DNA from 4 places in the Glutamicibacter sp. BS14 genome. Region 1 is predicted to be linked to each of the others. Evidence: riboswitches for the same ligand, from Rfam matches in the RefSeq annotation. Region 1 holds a riboswitch; each other region holds the start of a gene.
The links. Region 1 has a riboswitch for S-adenosylmethionine ahead of AC1Z36_RS01290 (ABC transporter ATP-binding protein). Riboswitches for the same ligand answer to the same signal wherever they lie in the genome.
Positions count from the first base shown of each region.

Region 2: it holds a riboswitch for S-adenosylmethionine, as region 1 does, so the genes downstream of both, AC1Z36_RS17605 (hypothetical protein) here and AC1Z36_RS01290 (ABC transporter ATP-binding protein) in region 1, are expected to answer to the same signal.
Region 3: it holds a riboswitch for S-adenosylmethionine, as region 1 does, so the genes downstream of both, AC1Z36_RS16075 (bifunctional o-acetylhomoserine/o-acetylserine sulfhydrylase) here and AC1Z36_RS01290 (ABC transporter ATP-binding protein) in region 1, are expected to answer to the same signal.
Region 4: it holds a riboswitch for S-adenosylmethionine, as region 1 does, so the genes downstream of both, AC1Z36_RS05850 (OsmC family protein) here and AC1Z36_RS01290 (ABC transporter ATP-binding protein) in region 1, are expected to answer to the same signal.

Region 1 is NZ_CM167801.1:271,569-275,758, reverse strand. Features, by position in the region: gene AC1Z36_RS01295 (aliphatic sulfonate ABC transporter substrate-binding protein) at 1-948, opposite strand, end outside; gene AC1Z36_RS01290 (ABC transporter ATP-binding protein) at 1,034-1,855, opposite strand; SAM riboswitch class I at 1,861-1,962, opposite strand; SAM riboswitch class I at 2,230-2,321, shown strand; gene AC1Z36_RS01285 (acyl-CoA dehydrogenase family protein) at 2,337-3,668, shown strand; gene AC1Z36_RS01280 (LLM class flavin-dependent oxidoreductase) at 3,726-4,190, shown strand, end outside.
Region 2 is NZ_CM167801.1:3,751,884-3,756,073, forward strand. Features, by position in the region: gene AC1Z36_RS17585 (APC family permease) at 1-539, opposite strand, end outside; gene AC1Z36_RS17590 (hypothetical protein) at 646-1,062, opposite strand; gene AC1Z36_RS17595 (cupin domain-containing protein) at 1,199-1,765, opposite strand; gene AC1Z36_RS17600 (DinB family protein) at 1,899-2,486, shown strand; SAM riboswitch class IV at 2,554-2,667, shown strand; gene AC1Z36_RS17605 (hypothetical protein) at 2,683-2,949, shown strand; gene AC1Z36_RS17610 (VIT1/CCC1 transporter family protein) at 3,004-4,107, shown strand; gene AC1Z36_RS17615 (LOG family protein) at 4,171-4,190, opposite strand, start outside.
Region 3 is NZ_CM167801.1:3,395,930-3,400,119, forward strand. Features, by position in the region: gene metX (homoserine O-acetyltransferase MetX) at 79-1,224, opposite strand; gene AC1Z36_RS16075 (bifunctional o-acetylhomoserine/o-acetylserine sulfhydrylase) at 1,227-2,570, opposite strand; SAM riboswitch class IV at 2,662-2,781, opposite strand; gene AC1Z36_RS16080 (VOC family protein) at 2,954-3,598, shown strand; gene AC1Z36_RS16085 (GNAT family acetyltransferase) at 3,660-4,076, opposite strand; gene AC1Z36_RS16090 (CPBP family intramembrane glutamic endopeptidase) at 4,095-4,190, opposite strand, start outside.
Region 4 is NZ_CM167801.1:1,227,586-1,231,775, reverse strand. Features, by position in the region: gene AC1Z36_RS05855 (DEAD/DEAH box helicase) at 1-1,588, opposite strand, end outside; SAM riboswitch class IV at 1,729-1,850, shown strand; gene AC1Z36_RS05850 (OsmC family protein) at 1,882-2,433, shown strand; gene AC1Z36_RS05845 (L-idonate 5-dehydrogenase) at 2,510-3,565, opposite strand; gene AC1Z36_RS05840 (SDR family oxidoreductase) at 3,555-4,190, opposite strand, start outside.

The sequences.
Region 1 (4,190 bases):
AACGGATTCCTGCTCCGAGACATCGCGGCTAGCGACCAGCGTGGGAGCAATCTTGCTCAGGACTCCAGTGAATTTGGCGTCGGGAACTGCCGGAACGTCCAGATTGGAGCGTTCCTCAATCACGGTGGCAGCAACTCCTGGTTCGAGCCCTGCTACGTCGGCCAGGATTTCTGCGGTTTCCTCGGGATTGTCAGCTGCCCAGCCACGAGCCTTTTCGTAGGCATCGACAACGAGCTGGGCGAGTTCGGGGCTCTGCTCAATGAAGTCTTCGCGAGCGTTCAGCGCACCGTAGGTGTTGAAATCCAAGTTCCGGTAAACCAGTTGCGCGCCGTCTTTTTCGGCAGCGGCCATGATCGGATCCAAACCGCTCCAGGCATCAACCGAGCCGTTGGCCAGGGCGGTACGTCCATCGGCATGCTGGAGGTTCTGCAGCTTGATGTCAGCTTCACTCAAGCCCGCGGATTCCAGCGCCTGCAGCAGGAAGAAGTATGGGTCGGTGCCCTTTGTAGCGGCCACGGTCTTGCCAGCGAGATCTTCAACGGACTCGATTTTCGAGTCCTTATCCACTACCAGGGCCGCCCATTCCGGCTGCGAATACAGTGCGATGGTCTTGATGGGTGCACCGTTCGAACGGTTCAGGAGCGCAGCGGAACCGGCTGTGGAACCAACATCGATTGCGTCGGCGCGAAGGGCTTCATTGGCCTTGTTGGAACCAGCGGACTGGATCCATTCGACATTTACGCCCTGCTCCTTGGCGGCTGCTTCCAACCATCCCTTTTCCTTGAGTACCAGGCTCAGCGGGTTGTAAGTGGCAAAGTCGATGGACAGGGTCTGACCATCCGAGGAGGCTGTAGCGTTTTCGCCAGCACAGCCGGTCAGGGCAACTGCGCCAACGATCAAGGCGGCGGCGGACAATGCAGTGCGGCGGGTGAGACGGTTCAAAAGCATGGAGAATCCTAGAATTGTGCGTGCAAGCGGTGTAGGTGAAAAGGCAAAGGGGACGAATGGTTCGGGACCCACGGCGTGGCCGGGACTAATGGTTGGTTGGGTCGACGCCGAGCAGGCGCAATAGGTGCAGGCGATCTGCAACGAACTTTTCATCGGTATGCCGGCGTGGATGCACAGCTGAGATGGACAGATCCTCGATGACGCCCGCTGCACTATGCCCAGCGCCTCGCCCCAGAACAATCACGCGGTCAGCCAAAGTCAACGCCTCGTCCACATCATGGGTCACCATGAGAACAGTGGTGGGGAACGATGCGTGAATCGAGAGCAGCAGATCCTGCATCTTCAAGCGTGTCAGCGCATCGAGGGCGCCGAAGGGTTCATCAAGAAGCAATACACCCGGGCGCCGAGCCAGCGCGCGAGCCAGCGAAACCCGTTGCGCCATGCCTCCGGAGATCTCGCGTGGGCGCAAGCTGGCTGCATGGCTCAGACCGGTCAGCTCGATCAACTCATCGATCAGCGAGTTGCCGGCGCGCTTATCGGTTTCCGGTGCCAGGCCCAGTGCAATGTTCTGGCGAACCGAGCGCCATGGCAGCAGCCGGGGCTCCTGGAAGGCAACGGCGCATAACTCGTTGATGCCGGTGACCTCGCGGGTGCCGGTGCGGATGGTGCCGGTGGTGGGGTGGTCCAAGCCCGATACTGAACGCAGCAGCGTGGATTTTCCGCAACCGCTGGCTCCAAGAATGGCCACGACTTGACCTGCTGGAATTTGCAGGTTGATATCGGTCAGAACGGTGCGGCTTTCCATCTTGGTGGTGAAGGTTCGCGACACGTTGCTGAACTGCACGTCCAGGGCGCTTGAAGCTGAGGCAACGGGAGCTGCCTCGGGCGCTGCAAAGGAAAGAGTCATGTTCATCTCCATCGTTCCTGGCGGTAGCACCGGCCTGCAGAGCAAAACTCCAAAGGTGGTTGCTGCGGCGTCGTGGAGCCAGATCTCTCGGCCGCTCGGGATGGTTACGTGTCCATTACAACGAGTCGAACGATTTGAACGCAAATCTTGCGTAATATGAAAAAATCTTCGACAACTACGTCACATTGCCCAGAAATTTCGTTATTTATTTTATTGCAGGCCGGTTTGCTCGACATTAAGCAAAACTTTGCAACTCATCTTCGGCAGGACGCGGATTAGGCTGTGAAATTTGAAGATGGGCACTGCCGGCACTGGGACGAAATGTGACTTCGCGGGTTGGAAACGCCGGTTTATTACCGTTACAAATGAATTACGACCCATCCAGAGCGGCTGAGAGATCTGGCTCCACGACGCCGCAGCAACCACCCCAATAGCGGGACGGTGCTACCGCCAGGACCGATGGAAAGAATTGAGAACCCTGATGCCTATTGGTGAATCGCACAATGCCCTCGGACTGGACTTCAACCAGCTCAGTGACCCTTCGCAGGCCACCGCAATGGACCTGGACAAGTTTGAAGAACAGCTGCCGACCAGGCAATTGCTGAAAATCACCCCCGGACCAAGTGCGGATGAGCAATACGACCGGCTGGCCGAAATTTTCCGTCCCGTTTTTGCGCAGATCGCCGCGACAGCCAAGGACCGCGACTTGAACCGCGTGCTTCCTTTCGAGCAGGTAGGCCTGCTGAATCGCGAGCGTTTCGGTGCGCTGCGCCTTTCCGTTGCCGACGGGGGCTACGGCGCACGGCTGGTGGATGTCTTCCGTCTGCTCATCGAGCTGTCCGAGGCGGACTCCCACGTAGGCCAGCTGTGGCGTGCGCATATCGCATTCGTCGAGAACGTCTTGGCACTGGAGGACGAAGAGCTGCGCAAGAAGTGGGTCGCTCGCATCGCTGCTGGGCAGATTATCGGCAACGCCTACACCGAACGCGGTGGCAACGCCCTGGGCACCTTGAACACCAAGGCCAGCACCGTGGACGGGCGCTGGGTGATCGACGGTGAAAAGTACTACTGCACCGGCACCATTTTTGCCGACTGGACCACCGTTGCCGTGGCCCACCCGGAGCTCGCCGGCCGCCAGATCGCCGTGGTCTCCACCCAGCGCAGCGGCGTCAAGATCCTCGACGACTGGGATGGGTTCGGCCAGGGCCTCACCGGAACCGGCACCACCGAATTCCACCAGGTCCCGGTGGATTGCTTCATGCCGCAGCAGACCAATGACTCCGAAGCGGCGATCTTCCAGCTGGTTCTCATGGCCGTGCAGGCGGGCATCGCCCGCGCCGCATTGAACGACCTGCGTCACGCGGTGCAGGCGCGCACCCGCATCTTCACCACCGGAACCGGGGTGCCGGTATACCAGGAACCCCAGGTCCTCCAGCTGGTGGGCGAAGTTTCCGCGGAGTCCTTCGCTGCCGACTCCGTGGTGATCGGCGCGGTACTCGAAGTCGAGGCGGCCCTGGGCGATCCGGGACTGAACGACGAGGAACGCTACGCCGTATGCGAGCTGGCCGCCAACCGCGCGCAAACCGTGGTGCAGCCACTGGCCATCGGCGTGACCAGCAAGCTCTTCGACGGACTGGGAGCCTCGTCCACCAGAAGCGGCTGCAACCTGGACCGGCACTGGCGCAATGCGCGCACCATCGCCACCCATAACCCGGCGATCTACAAGGCGCGCATCGTCGGGGACTACGAGATCAACGGGGTCCAGCCGCAGCGGCTGTCCGTCACCGGCGAAGATTCAACCCAGCGGGCTTGAGGGCCTGCGACGCAAACCAGCAACTTTCCACGATTACCGACCTATGGGGGCAAAGCCATGAGCGAGAACAAGCGCGAGATCCTATTCAACGCATTCGACATGAACTGCGTGGTGCACCAGTCGCCGGGCCTGTGGCGCCATCCGCAGGACAAGGCCTCGACCTACAACACCCTGGGCTACTGGACGCACCTGGCCAAGGTGCTGGAAAAGGGGAAGTTCGACGGACTGTTCCTCGCCGACGTGCTGGGCACCTACGACGTGTACAAGGGCACCAACGTCACCCCGCTGGGCTCCGGCGCCCAGGCACCGGTCAACGACCCGATGATGCTGGTTTCCGCCATGGCCGCCGTGACCGAGAACCTCGGCTTCGGCGTCACCGCGGGCACCGCCTATGAGCACCCGTACGCTTTCGCCCGCCGCCTGGCCACCCTGGACCACCTGACCAACGGCCGCGTGGGCTGGAATGTCGTCACCGGCTACCTTCCCTCGGCCGCCCGCAATATGGGCCAGGAAGACCAGATG
Region 2 (4,190 bases), 320 kb from region 1:
AGGAAGAGCACCACGAAGGTCTGCACTACACCGGCGGTCTTGATGCCCCGGATGTTAATCCAGGTGATCGCTATCGCACCGGCGACACCGACCAGCGCCCAAGTCAGGTAGACCTCTGAGCCAGCGATCTCCCATAATCTGATCTGCGAAAGCTCCGGGAAGAGATAGAGCACGGATTTGGGCAGTGCCACTGCTTCAAAGGCCACGATCGTGATGTAGCCGCCGACGATGGCCCACGAACCGGCAAAAGACCAGCGGGCGCCCATGGCGCGCAGCAAGTAGTTGTGCTCACCGCCTGCTTTCGGCATGGCCGCAACGAGTTCGGCATAGGTCAGGCCGACTACTGCCATGATGCCACCGCCAACCAGCATGGCCAGCGTGGCTCCGAACGGGCCGGCGGTGGTGATCCAGTCGCCGGTGAGCACGACCCAGCCAAAGCCGATCATCGCGCCCACGCCTATGGCCAAGGCGTCCCAGCGGCCGAGGACCTGCTTGAGGCCTGGTTCTGCGGTGTGGTTCTTCGCGGTTTTTCCTGACATGGCAACCCCTTCTGGAAAGTTGGTCAGGATCACACTATGCAAAAACGCGCTTAAGGGTATTGGATGTTTTGACTACATTTCAGGCTATTTTGCCCAAATCGGGAGGCTAGGCCTCGCCGGAGCGCTTCTTGCTGGTTTTCACCAGCGCGCGGTCGACCTCGTGAATGCCCAGGCAGAAGCCTGCGGACATGACCAGCGATTTGATAGTCAGTTCGGAAAGGTCATCAGCTACGTACACCAGCTGGATCGGTCCGGCCAGGACCAGCAGGACACCTGTCCACAGCACATACGCCCACGAGGTGCGCGCCTGCGCCATCACCGGGAAGCGTGCCCGTCGGCGAATCGTCCGCACGCCAATGGTGACAATGACGACGGCCAGAATCGCGGCGCCAATGAAGAAGAAATTGCGTTGGGTGCGGATCCAGGTCAAGGTGGTGCCAATAAGAACGCCGAAAAGTATCGAAGCCCACCAGCTGATACTGCGCAGTTGATCTTGCGCAGCGGTTGGTTCGCCTGTCCTCACGCCTCTCCCATCACTGATTGTCCCGAGCGCCCGGAACAACGCATCGTTCCTAGAATACGCGGTTCATCTCCCCGCAGACGAACGCGCAGCCGCACTGCGCATGCCGTGCCATGGCAGCAAGCGCAAGGGATTGGCGTCATGAGAGGATCAGCGTCCAGGTAACCACGGCAACCTCATCAGAATCGTTTTCCCAGCTATGCGGTTCACGCCCGGGGAAGGTGATCGTATCGCCTGCTTCGAGTTCTACGCGCTGATCAGGCAATACCAGGATGAATTTTCCAGCGATCACGTGCAGCACTTCCAGCTCGCAATCCACCGAATACAGCTCCGCTTCACCGGTGCCCTTGGGCGCAATCTCGGCGCGAATCATCTGCACCCGCTTCTCGCTGCGCGGCGTGACCAGCTGCTCCGTGATGCCGTCACCGCCCAGGGAAACACGGGGTGCCTGCTCCAGTCGGACCAGTTTCGTTTCAGGAACCTCGAAGAGGGTACCGACCTCCATGCCCAGCACTTCGCACAACCGCAAAAGAGTGGAAACCGAAGGGCTGGTCAGGTCGCGCTCCACACGCGAGAGGAAACCCTTGGTCAGTCCGGATAGCTCGGCGACCTGGTCAATGGTCATACGCTGGGTCTGGCGCACCCCGCGCAGCCTCGCACCGATATTGATCGCGGCACCGGTTGGTTCAACTGGCAAGGTTTTCATCGTTTGGCTCCTCGACGTTTTCTGCAGCAACAACCGCAACCACTTTGGCTTCAAGGCCTGCGGGGCAAGTTTACCAATGGTAAACACACCGCGCCCTCTACCGCGAGACTGCAGCGCTCACTAGACTCTGCCCATGGACAGCACCAAGGACAAGCTCTGCGGGTACCTGAACGACGCGCGCGAGAATGCGATCTACAAGGCAGAAGGCCTCGCCGAACACCTGGCACGCACTCCGCTCACCCCTACAGGCACCCATATCCTGGGAGTACTGCACCATTTGGCGATCAATGAATACGAATATTTCGGCACCTGCCTCAAGCGCAGGGCCGATGACCGCTACGTTCGCGAATTCATTGCGCCGCATGATCCCGACGCGGATTTCCTCCCGCCAGCAGATATGGATGCGCAACAGCTGATCGTCCTGTATCGGAAAGCCATCGCCTTCGCCGATGAAGCCATCAGCGATCTGCCCCTGGACTGTCCCGTAGAGGTACCGTGGTGGGGGCCAGCTGGCAAAACCACCTTGGATCACCTGCTCATCCATGCGCTCGCCGAAACCTCCCGGCATGCAGGGCATCTGGATATTATCCGCGAGCAGCTCGATGGCCGCGCTGGCTGGACCGCGCAACTGGATCTGCTGCCCGACTACACCGCGGGGCAATGGGCCGAACAACGCGAGAAGCTGCAGCAACTGGCCAATGCCTTTGCCCCGGGCAGCTGAGCCGCAGTCATATTACGCATTCGGACTTCACCGCGCCCTGCCGCCGGCGGTACCATCGGAAATGTTGCTTCACGAGACGCGGCGCCAAGCTCCGACTGGCCGCGCACCAACCCCAAGTTCATGGGTGGTTCGGATGAGGAAGCGGTCCGCGCACCAACAGGTGCACGGGCAAGAGCTCGCAAGAGAGTTGACCTCCATGGCATATCCGATTCTGCCCGTCATCGACCGCCAGACCGGCCAAGTGCAGTTCAAGGCCGAGGGGCGCTGGCGCACCCGCTACGTTGCAGATCCGCTCAGGCTTGAACGGCTCATTGCCCGTTGCGCCCGCAGGCCGACCTATGATCCGGCCACTTCTGAATTGCAGCTGGTGCTGCCGGTAGCCGGAAATCCCGCGGGCAAGAGAATTGCTTTTAGCCTTGCCAAATTCCCAAGTGCAGGAGCCCTGACTAAACTGGGTGGTTGATCCGATCCACGGGTTTCATTGGAAAATCCATGTTCCAGGAGAGTCATCGTCGCGATGCCACAGCACCCAGAAACCGAACCTACCAAAGCGCAGATCCAGCGATGGCGCAAGTATCTCGCTGATGAAGTCGCCGAAGGCTCCATCTACAGGGCCCTCGCGGAAAAGAAAACCGGTCAAGAACGGCAAATCCTGCTGGGCCTTGCAGAGGCGGAAGCCCGCCACGAATCCCACTGGCGCGTCCTGCTCGGCGAGCATTTCAAGGAAGTCCGCCCGTCGCTGCGACGCACCATGCTGCGTTTCCTGGCATTGCATTTCGGTTCGGTCTTCGTGCTGGCCATGGCCCAGCGCTCCGAAAGCAGTTCGCCCTACCGCGACGACAAGGACGCCACCGCGCAGATGGCGGCCGACGAACAGGTCCACGAAGAGGTCGTCCGGGCGCTGGCTACAGCAGGCCGTGCGCGCCTTTCGGGCAACTTCCGCGCTGCGGTCTTCGGCGCCAACGACGGGCTGGTTTCCAACCTGGCGTTGATCATGGGTATCGGTGCGACCGGTGTTTCAGCGACCTTCGTGCTGTTCTCCGGTGTTGCCGGTTTGCTGGCCGGCGCACTGTCCATGGCAGCTGGCGAATACGTCTCGGTGCGTTCCCAGCGCGAGCTGCTGACCGCCTCGCGACCAACCCAGGTCACGCTAACCGCCGCCCCGAACCTCGATCTGGACGCCAACGAGCTGGTGCTGATCTACAAGGCCCGCGGAATGAGCGATGAAGATGCAGCGCACCGGGCCGCAGAACGCATGGGCCTGTTCACCTGCGATTGCAACCCCGACTTCTCGTTGAACCCGGAAGGCCGCGGCGAAGAACTCGAGAAGGAGCACCAGGAACTGGGGTCGGCCACCGGCGCGGCGGCCACCTCGTTCATCCTTTTCGCTTCCGGCGCGGTCGTGCCGATCCTGCCTTATATCCTTGGGCTCTCCGGCATGACCGCGATCCTCGTCTCGGTAGTCCTGGTAGGCGTGGCCCTGATGATCACCGGAGGGATCGTGGGACTGCTTTCCGGTGCCTCCCCGCTCAAGCGCGGCCTGCGCCAGCTAGCCATCGGCTGGGGCGCAGCGGCCATCACCTACTGCTTGGGCCTGATCTTCGACGTCAGCATCGGATAGCAGCCTGCTGCGATTCGAATGCCGGTACAGCTTTGGCTGTACCGGCATTTTCCATGCCGTGCTCTAGCTGTTCTCCGGCCGCC
Region 3 (4,190 bases), 680 kb from region 1:
GAAAAGCCTGAAGCAGTTCCACCGATTACTGGCGGAACTGCTTCAGGCTTTGAAATCTTCCCGAGCCCCTTCCGGGGCTCAGTCTCCGAACACCAAGGTCCGAAGCACGCCGTCGAGCTGCGTGGCGTCGGTCAGGAATCCATCGTGGCCAATCGGCGAATCAATGTAGTGCACCGGTTTTGGCTTGGCCAGCGACGAGGCCAGCTTCACTGACTGCTCAGGAAAGTACAACCGGTCAGTGGTTACCGCGGCAACCACCACGTTGATCTTCGCCAGTCGCGCCAAGGCGGCTTCCAGGGATTCATGGCCGCGAGCCACATCATGGCTCATCAGCGCCTCGGTGAGCACCAGGTAGCTGTTGGCGTCGAAACGATTCACCAGCTTGCTGGCCTGATGGTCAAGATAGCTTTCCACCTGGTACCGCCCGCGAGGCCCCTCGAGCAGACCCGTCGGCTTCTCGCCATCCTGCGGGTTGCGCGAGAAACGGGTTTCAAGCTCGGCCTCGGAACGATAGGTGATGTGGGCCAGGCGGCGAGCCAAGCCAAGACCGGCGTCCGGGCGGGCATCGTTGCCGTAGTAGTCGCCATTGCAGAAGTGCGGGTCCAACCGGATGGATTGGGTTTGCACCTGTGCAAAGGCAATTTGCTCGGCAGTCGCCTGCGCGCTCGAGGCCATCACTACGAGATTCTTGACCTGGTCGGGGAACTCGACGGCGTATTCCAACGCGCGCGCACCGCCCATCGAACCGCCAATGACCGCATGCCAGGAATCAATTCCCAGTTTCTTGGCCAGCCGCGCTTCAAGGCGCACCGAGTCCTTGATGGTGACGAAGGGAAAGCTCGAACCGTAGGGCAGGCCCTGGTCGCCCAAGGACGAGGGGCCGGTGGAACCATTGCAACCACCCACCATGTTGATGGACACGACAAAGTACTCATTGGTGTCAACCGTGGCGCCGGGGCCTACGAGCTCTTCCCACCAGCCGGCGCTTTGCGAATCGCCTTGCGCAACGTGGGCGTCACCGGTGAGCGCATGCATCACCAGCACCGCGTTGGAGCCATCAGCTGCTAGCGTCCCCCACGTTTCATAGGCCAGCACCACGTCCGGAAGGAATCCACCGAATTCGAAGTGGTGCTCCCCCACGGACTTACGGCGCAAAATGCCGTCTTGCCCGCCGGCGAGCTCTTCGGCGCGCAGAGTATCTTCAGTAGTCACAATGGATGCCATGCCTAGAGGGTTTCCTGCAGTTCCTTGTTCTCGAGGGCTGCAACTGCTTGGAAGCCCAGTTCCAGATCGGCCAGAATATCCTTGATATTCTCCAGTCCAACGCTCAGCCGCACCAGTCCCGGGCTCACGCCGGCCGCAACCTGCTCAGCTTCGGAGAGCTGGGCGTGGGTGGTGGAGGCCGGGTGGATGACCAATGAGCGCACGTCGCCGATGTTCGCGACATTGGAGTGCAATACCAGTGCGTCCACGAAGGCCTGGCCGGCTTCCGAACCGCCCTCCAGTTCGAACGCGATGATCGAGCCGGCGCCCTGATCGCTGTACTTCTGCGCACGCTCATGCCAAGGCGAGGACTTCAGGCCTGCGTAGGCGACCTTCTGCACTTCCTCGCGGGCTTCGAGCCAGTTGGCAACTTCTACGGCATTCTGGCCGTGGCGTTCAATGCGCAGCGACAAGGTTTCCAGGCCCTGTGCGATCAAGAACGCGTTGAACGGCGCAACCGAGGAACCCAAATCGCGCAGCAACTGCACGCGGGCCTTGAGGATGTAGGCCAGATTGGCGCCCAGGATGCCGTTGACACCCAGGTCGCGGGCGAAGACCAGGCCGTTGTAGGACTCGTCCGGGGTGTTGAAGCCCGGGAAGCGGTCGGCGTCCTTGGCGAAGTCGAAGTTGCCCGAGTCCACGATGACACCGGCAATGGCACTGCCGTGTCCGCCGAGGAACTTGGTGGCTGAATGGATCACGATATCCGCGCCCCACTCGATCGGGCGGATCAAGTACGGGGTGGCCAGGGTGTTGTCCACCAGCAGCGGCACGCCAGCTTCGTGGGCGATCGCCGAGATGCCCTCGATGTCCAGGACGTCCTGTCGCGGATTGGAGATGGTTTCCCCGAAGAAGGCCTTGGTGTTCGGACGCACCGCGGCGCGCCAATCATCCAGGTTGTCCGGGTCGGAAACGAAGGTGACCTCGATGCCCAGGCGCTTGAGCGTGTGCTTGAGCAGGTTCTGGGTTCCGCCGTACAGGCTGGGGCTGGCCACCAGGTGGTCGCCGGCTTCGGCCAAATTCAAGATGGCGAAAGTGGTGGCAGCCTGTCCCGAGGAGAGCAGCAGTGCTCCAACGCCGCCCTCCAGGTCAGCGATGCGGGTTTCCACCGCGTCGGTGGTCGGGTTGCCGATACGGGTGTAGATCGGCTCCAGTTCCTGCAGCGCGAAACGTGCAGCAGCGCTCTGGGCGCTGGGGAAGACGAAAGAGGTGGTTTGGAAAATCGGGAGAGCCCGTGCCCCGGTCGTCGGATCCGGGGTCTGGCCGGAGTGGATCTGACGGGTTTCAAATGACCAGTTATTGCTCATGGTTTCCTCCAAATAGCGTTTCATGACTATGGGGGTACGCCACTGAAAAGACACCGACAGGAAGCACCATATCGTGACGACTTCCAGGGGTAACCCGCGCTTGTCCTTGATGCCTTGTGCGTTCAAGGGCCAGGTCTTCACCCGGGGCACCCCACCGCGGTTGGAGGGTTGCCGCCCAGTAAGCCGGGGCTTGTTACTGGGACTCATGACCTGGTACCAGTTTGCCCGAAAACCGAAGATTTTTGCAACGCAAGGGCTGGTGATTGGACTCAATCGGTCATATTTCGCGAATATTGCAGGTTCATCGCAGAGTATTCGATAGCATCACGGAACTTAGGTGTGCCTAAGTAGAGACTCGCATCACATGTTGTCATGATGGGCACATGATGAGGCTAGATCACGTAAGTTATGCATGCGGCCCGGACGGGCTGTTGCCAACCGCTGAAAGAATCTCCGAGTCCCTTGGACTGGAATTCGTCAAGGGCGGCGTGCATCCACGATTCGGAACACGCAATGTCATCTTCCCGCTCAAGCATGGCCAGTACCTGGAGGTGGTTGAAGTCCTGAACCACCCGGCCAGCGACAAGGCACCCTTCGGACAGGCGGTTCGCGCCCGTTCGGAGCTCGGCGGCGGCTGGATGGGCTGGTGCGTCTCGGTGGAGGATCTATCCAGTGCCGAGGACCGCTTGGGCCGCAAGTCGGTGCCGGGCAACCGGAAGTTCCCTGATGGCCGCGAACTGACCTGGCAGCAGATTGGCATCAAGGGCCTGATCGCCGATCCGCAGTGCCCGTACCTGATTTCCTGGGATGAAGGATCCGAGGAGCTGCATCCGTCCAAGGCGCTGGAACCTGCCGGCGCCATCAGCCAGATCTCCATCGCCGGCTCGCGTGAACGGGTGCTGGATTGGCTGGGCCAGCCGCAGAACGTCAATTTGGGCGCTGTCACCATGCAATATGAAGCGCCGAATGGCACTCCGGGCATCATGTCGGTTACCTTTGAGACCGAGTCCGGAACCGTGGTGCTGTAAACAGTTCCGCAGAGATCGCAAGTAGGCGGGGACAATGGCGTCCCCACCTACTTTCTTTTCCTTAAGGCCGGTCCAGCCGCTTCCCCAGGACCGCGACGTGCTGGTCTTCGAAGCCCCGCCGTTCATAGAAATCGATGACGGCAGAGTTCTCCTCGCGGACCATGAGCTGCACCTTGGGCACGCCGAGATCCCGCAGCCACAGGACAGCGGCATCCACCAGCGCCCTTCCCAGGCCGTTGCCCTGCCGGCACGGATCCACCGCAACATAGTAGAGCCAACCTCGGTGGCCATCATGGCCAACCATCGCAGTAGCCATGAGTTGATCGTTCTCAACGATGGACAGCACCGTGGAAGTAGGCTCGGCCAAAGCCCGTCGGGCGTCGGCGAGCGCATCATTCCACGGACGAGTCAGCCCAGTTGCTTCCCACAATTCAACTGCTTGGCGAAGGTCCTCCTCGCGCAGCACGGTAATCTGCATTGGCTCAGCTTACCGGCGCTACTGGCCGATTCCGATGGCCGGCCCGACCAAGGCGTATCCCACGAAGCCGATGGCATCAAGCAGGAAGTGCGCGATAACCAGCGGCATCACCCG
Region 4 (4,190 bases), 960 kb from region 1:
CCGTAAGGTCATCGAGGACGAGATACTCATCTTGCTTGGTCAAGGCCTCCAGCAGCAGTGGGAACGGGACCTTGGTCTCGTCCAGGAGCACTTCCACAGACAAGTCGAACCAGTCCCCCGTGCTTTCGCCGGCTTCGACACTGACAGCGGCCGGCGCGTGGCTGATCCGGTACTTCGGCAGCCTGTTCTGCTCTTCAACGACCACATCGGGATGCTCTGCCAATAGCGGCAATGCGTAGACCAAGAAATCGATGGATTCGGAGGTGCTGAATTCCTTCGGCGGGAAGATTCCTGAAGAGGTCAGTTGCCCCAAGAAAGCCTGCGCGCCGAGCTTGTCCTGCACCGAAGCAGCAATTTCCTTTTCCACGGCATACTGGCGGGGGCCCGCGGAGGCGTACTCCCAGGAATAGCTCACGGTCAGCGGAGTTCGGATGCTCTCCAGGGACAGCTTGAGGCTGGGGCGTGCTGGAACAGGGATGCTGTAGCTGTCATCCTCGCTCTTCAACGGTGCCATCAGGCGCAATCGGTCCAGGTGCTGGCGCTCGAAAAGCTCAACTCCCTCCTGCGGGATGGATTGCGCACCGGATTCAATAAATGTGGCCAGTTCCTTCGTGACCGGTTCAGCGAACCGGGCCAAACCGATTTCCTTGGCCTTCGGCAAGGGGCTGGACGCGTAAGCCAACAAGGTCGGCGGCGTGCCTATGGGCAAGAGGTAGACGTGCTCTTCGCTCGGCCCGCGCAGCTTCCCTTCCATGCTCAGGCCATGTTCACCGCGACGCACATCCACGTGTGCCATGGCTGGTTGCTCGCTGAACTCCACCGGGGCCTTGGCCGTAGAACCACCGTTGACGATCTGCACTCCAGCTTCACGCAGGGCTTCGAACGCATCCAGCAGGTCCTGGCCTGGAAGATCCATCAAGGAGATCCACTCCTTGGGATCCCACGAATGGCGATAAGTATCTTGTTCAACGTGTTCACGCAACCGGTCCAGTTCAACGACCGCACGACGCTGCTTCTTGGAGAACCGCGCATCAAAAGCAACATTGCGCCAGCTGATCCCGGTTTGGATCCAGGGGCTCTTGGTTCCCTGGCGGGCCGGGCGTGCCTGCAAGGTCAGCGCGTCCTCGCCGCCATAACGGGGTTCGCTGACCACTTTCAGGATCAATCCCAGCGGTTCTTCGGCAGCCAGCGGCTCATCGGAAATGACTGGAAGCAGACGGTCAAGGGTACGTTCCCACTGCGGCTTGCTATTGCGTTTCCATGCGTGGGGATCCACCCCGGAGTCGGAGACGAAGAAGCCTTGGTCTTCTTCGGTGGTGACCTCGATGAGCAAGGCGGCGACATCTTCACAGGACTGAACCCCCGGATGCTTCCCGCAGAAGCTGGTGAAGCTGATATTGCCCTCGGTGATTTCCAATTGGGCCATCACCGATTCGCGCAGCACCACACCGGAGATGCGGGTAGATCCCGGTTGCATTACCCGGTTGGCGATCTGCACTTTTCCGGAATCACACAGGAATTGGCCCAGGTTGTATTCGGATTCGGTCACCAAGGTCTGGGCCGCAGAAAGTGTCAGCTGGAATTCCATACTCGCCGTTCATTGTTCGTGCAGTGGGCGCCCGAGAGCTAGATTCCATCTTAGCGAGCCGGAAAGCAAGATGCCCGGTGACGAAAAGTTACTTCTGCCCTTTACCCGCGGGCCCTGCAACCGATAGAAATTAATCACTGAATCACGAGTTCCACTCTTTGAGCCCTGGCTGAGTGGACGGCAACCCTCCTGCGTCATTGTGCGGGGTGCCCCAGGTGAAGATTCGACGCATCTTGACAGCCAAGATGCGTAAGCGATGGCGCCCCTTGCGCCAGAAAGGGGATCAATTCCCCATGACTAATGCAGCATCTGCCCCAACCGTATCCGAAGACCGCGCACAGCGCCTGCAGGAAGCAGGCAAGGGCTGGGGCGAACGAATTTCGGCTGCCCCGCAAAGTGCCCAATTGACTTTCACTGTGGAGGGCGAAGGCTTCGATTCGGTAGCCAGCAACATTGTCTCGGGCAAGCACACCTTCCAGGTCGACGAGCCAGCTGGCCTGGGCGGCAGCGACCTGGCCGCAAGCCCCGTGGAATACGCGCTCGGAGCGCTCATCTCCTGCCAGGTTGTGGTCTACCGCTTGTACGCGCAGAATCTCGGCATCCAGGTGGACGACGTGAAGATCCAGGCCAATGGCCACCTCGATGTCCGCGGACTCTTCGGCATCGACCAGACCATCCGCCCCGGCTTCTCGTCGGTGGATCTGGACATCCGGATTGCCGGACCGGAATCAGCTGAACGCTATGAAGAACTGCGCCGCGCAGTGGATGCCCACTGCCCAGTGCTGGACCTCTTCGCCAATCCGGTGCCGGTGACAACCGCGGTGAGCATCACAGAGATCAACTAGAGTTCGCTGAACTAAAAAGCACCGCGGCGGCCCCCGACTTCAGGGGCCGCCGCGGTGCACTTCTAGCTGAAGCCAACTATTGCCCCAGGAAGTTCAGCAGGACTTTGCCGGAGCGAGCCGAATCCTTGGCCGTTTCGAAGGCTTCAAGCGCATCGGCGACCGGGAACTCGTGGGTTACCGCCTCGGAAACCTGCAGTGAACCGTCGGCCAGGGCAGCAAGCACATGGTCGATTTCGTCGTTGAAGCGGAAGGAACCAACCAGTTCCAGCTCGCGGGTAATAGCCAGCGAAATGAGTGCGGGTTGTTCTCCTGAGGGCAGCAACCCGACCATGACCACTCGACCGCCGCGCACGGCACCGCGCACGGCGGAGGCCAACCCGCGGAAGTTGCCGCTGGCCTCGATCACCACGTCCGCGCCCACCTGGGCAAGAGCTTCCTGGTCATCGGCGCGCAAAGTTGAAGTGGCACCGAGTTTCCCGGCGATTTCCAACGGCTTCTCGTGCATGTCCACTGCGATGATTTCTTTGGCTCCGGCACGCTTGAGCACTGCTACAGCGAGAGCTCCGATCGGCCCAGCACCAATAACCAGCGCCTTCTTGCCGGCGACTTCACCGGCGCGCGACACCGCATGCCAAGCAACCGCAGCCGGTTCTGCCAGTGCCGCATCACGCAGTGCTAAGCCAGCAGGCAGCTCACGCAGCATGCGTGATGGCAGGTTCACTTCGCGGGCGAATGCGCCCTCGGTGTGCGGGTAGCGGGCGGCCGAGCCCAGATAGGTGCACCCCGGGGAAAGATTCGGGCGGTCGGCCGGGTAGGGTTCCCCGGTCTCGCCTGGTGTTGCCGGGTGCACGGCGACTTTGGTTCCGGCTGCCGGCCCGCTGCCGTCAGCGGCGGCCTGCATGACGGTCCCGACGATTTCATGCCCGAGAACCATTGGAGCCTTGAGGATCGATTCCCCGGCGGCGCCGTGGCTCCAGTAATGCAAGTCTGATCCGCAGATACCGCCGTAAGCGATGGCAACGCGTGCTTCATCTGCTCGCGGCGCTGCCAGCTCGATTTGTTCAATACGCAAATCATCGGCTGCATGGGCCACGACGGCCAACGTGCTGGTGGCGAGGGAATTAGACGACAACGCTCATGCCTCCGTCGATGAAAATGGTCTGCCCGTTCACGTAGTTCGATCCATCCGAGGCCAACCAGACTGCTGGTCCGGCCAGATCCTCGACAGTTCCCCAACGGGCAGCCGGGGTGCGGCCCAGAATCCAGGAATTGAATTTCTCGTCATCCACCAGATTCTGCGTCATCTCGGTGTGGATGTAGCCCGGTGCGATGCCGTTGATTTGCAGTCCCGAACCAGCCCATTCGGCGGTCATGGCGCGGGTGAGATTGCGCAGGCCTCCCTTGGCCGCACTATAGGCGGAGATGGTGGGGCGGGCCAAGTCGGTTTGCACCGAGCAGATGTTGATGATCTTGCCTTCGCCACGCTGCACCATGGAGCGTGCGACCTCTCGGCCTACCAGGAATGCGCTGGTGAGGTTCGTGTCAATCACACGCTGCCAGTCGGATACTTCCAATTCCAGCATCGGAACGCGGTGTTGGATACCGGCGTTGTTCACCAATATGCGGATGGGGCCGATGGTCTTTTCAATGGCGGCAATGTTCTCGCGCACGGCGGCATCATCGGTGACATCGAAGCAGACGCTATGGATTCTTTCGGCGCCATAGCGGGTGCCGAATTCGGCGACAGTTTCGGCCAA